Bremerella alba: one gene and its partner. The protein of the gene in region 1 binds, or shares a complex with, the protein of each later gene. Links are inferred from orthologs where the notes say so. Each region holds a gene or a part of one and is shown in the gene's direction. Other genes may lie near its edges. The genes, in order: rny and HOV93_RS14390.

Region 1 (3,215 bases):
AGGCGTACTACCATTGTGCGCCCAGCCTAACGATTGTGTTGACCTAAGCGCTTAACGAGATTTGGCAAAAACGTTTGCCGGACTATCGATTAGGGAAAGCATCAGTCGATGTGCCGGATTGTTAAATCCTCTAGCCCCATTTGGCTTTTCGGAGGGCAGATAAGCGTGCAAATACTCCTTCTTTTTCTGATACGGCTCCTTCTGGCGCTTTGTCCACAGAAGGTTGAGATAATGAGCCCGGCTCGCGTTCGCGCGAAATCGGCCCAGCGGCACGCAAATTCTCAACGAGAAACTGCAGTGGTTCATTTGCCACTGATTGGTTGGCTGGAAATTGACGCCCATCTTCTTCCCCAAGACGCCTGTCCACGAGCCCGACAAGGCTCCTCGAAACAAACAGGCCCGGTCTCCGGAATATCTTCCGGAAAACGATCTGACGACAACCTTTAGGGCACAATGCGCCTGAGGATTATCGTTCGGGGGAACAAGTTTCAAGTCTGGCACTTCGATGGCCTTCTCGACGTCGCGTTTGGTGCGTCATTGACGATGCACCAACCTTTTGTCCGCTCACGCCATGCCACGTTAATCGCTATTCCATCCAGCTACAGGAGTAGTGGAACGTGTCTGGGTTATATTATGCATTGACGGCGGCGATTGCGGCGGTAGGAGCCGCTCTGCTTGTCAAGTTTATCGATCGGCTCCGAAAAAAGGACGTGGAGACCGAGGCCCAACAGATCCTGGATAAAGCCAAACAGGAATCTGAAAACCTCAAAAAAGAAGCTTTGCTCGAAGCCAAAGAGGAAGCTCTACGTCAAAGAACAGAAGCCGAGAGAGACCTTTCCAAGCAACGAGACGAAATACGCGAACGCGAAAAGTCGCTCGACCGGCGGGAAGAATCGCTCGAACAACAAGCAACTCACTTGCGCAAGCAAGAGAACATGGTCGAGACGACCCAACGGCGTCTCGCCGAAAAAATCGAGGAGAACGACAAACGTTCGACCAACCTCGAAAGCATCATCCGCGATCAACAGGAACGCCTGCATCGGATGAGCGGATTGAATGCCGACGAAGCTAAAAGCGAACTGCTGAAGATTCTTGACCAGCAACTTCAATCTGAAACCGGCGCGATCGTGTTGAAGCACCAGCGACGGATGGAAGAAGAAGTTCGCCCCATCGTTCAGGATATGCTGCTGACGGCAATGCAGCGTTTCGCTGCGGCGCACACGGCAGAATCGACCACCAGCACAGTCGACATCCCCAGCGATGAAATGAAGGGACGCATCATCGGGCGTGAAGGCCGCAACATTCGCAGCTTTGAAAAAGAGACAGGCGTCGACGTAATTATCGACGATACGCCCGGCGTGGTGATCGTCAGTGGTTTCGATCCGGTTCGCCGCGAGATTGCCCGTCAATCGCTTAACAAGCTGATCGCCGACGGACGCATTCACCCCTCGCGCATCGAAGAAGTGGTCAAGGAAACCCAATCCGATATCGAAACAACGATTCGGAAAAAAGGGGAAGAAGCTACCACGGAAATCAACGTGATGGGGCTTCACCCGCGACTGATCGAGATGCTCGGAAGACTTCACTTCCGAACCAGCTACAGCCAGAACGTGCTGCGGCACAGTATTGAAGTCGGTTTCATTGCGGGACTATTGGCCGAGATGATCGGGCTCGATCCCCAAATTGCTCGGCGTGCAGGACTTCTGCATGATATCGGCAAAGCAGCGGATCACGAGTTGGAAGGAGGGCACCCGAAAATTGGTGCCGATCTTCTGAAGCGTCATGGTGAATCGCCGGAAGTTGTGCACGCCGCGTTTGGCCATCACGACGAGATCATCACCGAGTACCCATACACGATGCTAGTTGCTACGGCCGATGCCTGTAGTGCCTCAAGACCGGGTGCTCGCCGCGAAACTCTTGAGCGGTACATTAAACGCATGGAAGAGTTGGAATCGATCGCGACTGGCTTCCACGGCGTTGAACAAGCCTTTGCTATCCAAGCGGGGCGTGAACTACGCGTGATCGCTTCGTCCAAGGAAGTCAACGACGAGATGGCTGCCAAAGTTTGCCGTGATATCGCCAAGGCGTTTGAAGAGCAGTTGACGTATCCCGGTGAAATCAAGGTCACCATGGTCCGCGAATCCAGGTTCACGGAATTCGCTCGGTAGGTATTTGCTGAACCCTTACCCTGACTGCTTTCTCTTTCAAGGAAGCGGCAACGGAAACTGGAAAGGTTGTATCCCTTGAGGATTCTGCACATCGGAGATATCGTCGGAAAGGTCGGTCGTGACATCGTTCGCGACGTCGTTCCGGGCCTCCGTGAGAAGTACAACCTTTCGCTGGTCGTCGCCAATGCAGAAAACGCTTGCGGCGGCTCGGGATTGACTCCGGCAGCCCATCGCGAGTTGATCGATGCCCACGTTGATTGCATTACGATGGGGGATCACATCTACCGACGCAAGGAACTCAACAAAACCCTTGAGTCACAGCCCAACATCGTCAAGCCAGCTAACTACCCGGCCGCAGCGCCCGGCAAAGACTACGCCATCGTCCAATCGAAAGAGGGATTGCGTGTGGCTGTCATCAGCGTCATGGGACGGGTTTTCATGCGACCGGTCGACTGCCCTTGGACGGCAATCGATCGGGTTCTGTCCCAGCTTCCAGCTGATATTAAAGTCCGCTGTGTTGATTTCCACGCGGAAGCGACCAGCGACAAACAGTTGATGGGTCGTCATCTCGACGGTCGCGTCAGCTATTGCCTCGGCACCCATACGCACGTGGCGACTGCGGATGAACAGATTTACCCTCGGGGCACCGCGTTCATGTGCGACGTCGGCATGACCGGGCCACACGAAAGCATCATCGGTCGACGCATCGATCGCGTTTTGGAAACGACCGTTTCTTTCCGTCCTACGCTATTCGATGTCGCCAAGGACGATGTCCGACTGAACGGGGCTATCGTCGATGTTGACCCACAAACCGGCAAGGCCAGCGCCATCGAACGTCTTCAAGTTCGCGAACACGAAATCAAAGAACTGAAGGTCCAGCGGTAACAGGCCGGCTGCTCGTCTACAATCTCAACTTCTTGGTCAGCATGGCCGCTTGCTCTTCGGTGAGCGGTTCCCATTTGATTTCTACGTTGGGCATCGCTTCTTTCAGCTTATCGATATCCTCTGGTGAAATCGCAACTTGGCTTATCTTCAGCGTCTTCAAGT
Region 2 (3,294 bases), 290 kb from region 1 along the record:
GCACATGAAGAAGCACCACAAGGACTACGCGACGCGTCGCGGGTTGCTTGCCATGGTGAGCCGACGTCGCCGCTTGCTCGATTATCTGAAGCGGCACGATCCCCAGAAATATCTCGATATGCTGGCACGGCTTGGTATTCGTAAGTAGCGAATTGCTGCTGCGGCCTGGTCGAAGGAGGTTCGTACCTGAATGGGCGAGCCTCATAAACTGGCAATGGAATTAGCCTGAAGACGCGCGCCCTAGGGGCTATTGCGCGTCTTTACCACGCTTCGCCGGCGATGGAAAAGATTGGCTGGCTTGGCACCCTTACGAGGTTCCGCTCTGTTAATGATTGTGCGGTGGGCCTCAACCTTATATTGAACCAAGCACTGGATGTTCCAATTGGCCGGGCCTCTCTCTCCTCCAGGCCCGCACCTTCTTGGCGAAAGCCCTCTAGGAAAGCTTCTGGTGCGCTGTGTAGGACGGAAAAAGTGGAAGTAATTCGTGTAGAGAAGCAGATTGGCAATGCAACCTTATCCCTCGAAACCGGCTTTCTAGCCAAGCAAGCCCACGGGGCTGTGCTCGTACAATATGGCGAAACTGTTGTCTTCGTCGCCACCGTCTCTGGCCCGTCTCGGCCTGGGACTGACTTCTTTCCTTTGACCTGTGATTACCGCGAACGAACCGCTGCTGCGGGTAAGTTCCCTGGTGGTTTCATCAAGCGAGAAGGTCGCCCAACGACCAAGGAAATTCTTTCGTCACGTCTGATGGATCGCCCGATTCGTCCTATGTTCCCTAAGGGATACCACGACGAAGTTCAGATTCAGGCCAGTGTTGTGGCCAGCGATCGGATGTACGACGGTGACGTGCTCGCCATGAATGGTGCCTCGGCCGCTTTGTGCATCTCGCACTTGCCGTTCCAGGGTCCTTTGGCTGCCGTTCGTGTCGGTCGCGTCGATGGCGAAATCGTTGCTTTCCCCACCTTTGAACAGTTGGAGCAAAGCGACCTCGACCTGATCATCTCGGGCAACAAAGAATCGGTTTTGATGATCGAAGGTTTCTCGCGGGAAATGCCCGAAGACGAGATGGCCGATGCGATCATGAAGGCCCACGAAGTGGTCAAGGAAATCTGCGACCTGCAAGCCGAACTGACCGCGAAGGTCGGTAAAGCGAAGATGGAGTACCCCGAGCCAGACGATGGCGGCCTCTATCAGAAGCTGACCGACACTTGCTACGCCGACCTGAAAGCTGCTAAGCAGACGACCGGCAAGCAAGATCGCGCCGACAAGGTTCGCGAACTGAAGACCAAGGTCAAGGAAGAACTGATTCCTGATCCGCAAGCCGAAGGTGCGTTCGACGAAAGTCTGTTCGGCACGGCTTGGCACGATCTGGAAGAACGCGTTGTGCGTGACCTGATCCTCAGCGGTACCCGTACCGACGGCCGCGACGCCAAGAGCTTGCGTGCGATCGAATGCAAGGTCGACGTTCTGCCACGCGTTCACGGTTCGGCTGTCTTTCAGCGTGGGGAAACCCAATCGCTGATCACTGTCACCCTGGGTACCCCACGTGACGAACAACGCGTCGACGGCTTGATCGACGAGTACTCGAAGAAGTTCATGCTCGACTACAACTTCCCGAGCTTCTCGGTGGGTGAATGTCGTCCGATTCGTGGCCCAGGCCGACGTGAAATCGGTCATGGTGCATTGGCCGAACGTAGCGTGAACCCCGTACTGCCGTCGCCGGAAGACTTCCCGTACACGGTACGTGTGATCTCCGACATTCTCGAATCCAATGGTTCGAGCTCGATGGCTTCGGTCTGCGGTGCGACCCTCGCTCTGATGGCTGCTGGCGTGCCGATCACCAACCCAGTTGCCGGGATCTCGATCGGCCTGGTGAAGGAAGGCGACGACTACGTCCTGCTGACCGACATCTTGGGCGAAGAAGATCACCATGGCGACATGGACTTCAAAATCGCTGGTACCCAGAACGGGATCACCGGCATCCAGTTGGACCTCAAGATCAAAGGGATCAACGAGGACATCATCCGCAAGACGCTGGTTCAGGCCCGCGAAGCCCGTATCGAGATCCTGCGGAATATGCTGACCACCATCAGCCAACCTAAGGAAGAGACTTCGAAGTTCGCTCCTCGCATGATGCGAACCAAGATCAACCCCGAGAAGATCGGTTTGCTCATCGGCCCTGGCGGCAAGACCATTCGTGCCATCCAGGAAGAAACGGGCGCGACGCTCGACGTCGAAGACGACGGTACCGTGATTGTTGCCAGTGGTAACTTGGAATGGGCCGAAGCCGCCATGGCTCGCGTTCAGGCCATCACCGGTGAAGTCGAAGTCGGCAAGATCTACGAAGGCCGCGTCACTAGCGTGAAGGACTTCGGTGCCTTTGTCGAAATCTTGCCAGGCCGCGACGGCTTGTGCCACATCAGCGAACTGTCGACCGAATACGTTTCGGACGTCAACTCGGTGGTCAAGGTCGGCGACATCCTGGCCGTGAAGGTCTTGTTGGTCGACGAACACGACCGCGTCAAGCTGAGCCACAAAGCCACCCTGCCAGGCGGCGAAGCCCCAGCCGGCGACGGCGACGAAGAAATGGCTGCGGCCGGTTCACGTGACGGCGGCGGTCGAGGCCGTGACCGTGGCGACCGTGGTGGAGATCGCGGCGGTGACCGAGGTGGCCGTGGCGGCGATCGCGGTGGAGACCGAGGCGGTGACCGCGGACGACGACGTCCGCGTCGTGAAGACTAAGAGCTTCGAGCGACAGTTCTCTAAGTTCAGCAGATAATCGATCGCCCGGAGTGCAGCAGTGCTCCGGGCTTTTTCGTGAGATCAAAGATGGATCACCATTCTTCTCCCCACAATTCGTCCGAACCTTCTCGTGAAAAGTCGCGTGATCAGTACCTGGTTGACCAGTACAACGAGATTGCCCGGCTGGCTGGGTCACTGGCGCACGAGATCAAAACGCCGCTGTCGGTCATTCGGATGAATATGGAACTGCTGGCCGAGGATTTAGACGATCCGCAGACGCCTCAGCAGCGGCGGGCCAAGCAAAAGATTCAAACCGTGCAAGAGCAGTGCGAGCGGCTGCAAGGGCTGCTGAACGACTTTTTGCGGTTTGCACGGATCCGGGATTTGAATCTGCTGCCAGGCAACCTGAACGAGCAGATCGAGCGGGTACTGAGCTTCGTCGAGCCCCAGGCCGATCGGCAGGGGGTCGAGATCATTCGGTATCTTGATTCGGAACTTCCCAGCATCGACTTGGATGCCGAGCTGTTGTATTCGGCCCTCTTGAATCTGGTG

Evidence for each region.
Region 2: rny (region 1) and HOV93_RS14390 share a complex: the UniProt entries of both Bacillus subtilis proteins name them as parts of the possible RNA degradosome complex. The link is inferred for Bremerella alba from one-to-one orthologs.

The regions. Positions count from the first base shown.
Region 1 is NZ_JABRWO010000008.1:327,862-331,076, reverse strand. What follows is about bases 1-2,892. They hold rny (ribonuclease Y), read left to right. Parts: upstream 1-617; coding sequence 618-2,168; downstream 2,169-2,892. Other genes in these bases: HOV93_RS15600 (TIGR00282 family metallophosphoesterase), read left to right, coding at 2,244-2,892. Outside these bases: more of HOV93_RS15600, read left to right, coding at 2,893-3,053; HOV93_RS15595 (hypothetical protein), read right to left, coding at 3,070-3,215. UniProt on the Bacillus subtilis protein: Endoribonuclease that initiates mRNA decay. Initiates the decay of all SAM-dependent riboswitches, such as yitJ riboswitch. Involved in processing of the gapA operon mRNA, it cleaves between cggR and gapA.
Region 2 is NZ_JABRWO010000008.1:35,890-39,183, forward strand. What follows is about bases 136-3,106. They hold HOV93_RS14390 (polyribonucleotide nucleotidyltransferase), read left to right. Parts: upstream 136-471; coding sequence 472-2,742; downstream 2,743-3,106. Other genes in these bases: rpsO (30S ribosomal protein S15), read left to right, coding at 136-148; HOV93_RS14395 (two-component system sensor histidine kinase NtrB), read left to right, coding at 2,830-3,106. Also shown: more of rpsO, read left to right, coding at 1-135; more of HOV93_RS14395, read left to right, coding at 3,107-3,294. UniProt on the Bacillus subtilis protein: Involved in mRNA degradation. Catalyzes the phosphorolysis of single-stranded polyribonucleotides processively in the 3'- to 5'-direction. Necessary for competence development in Bacillus subtilis.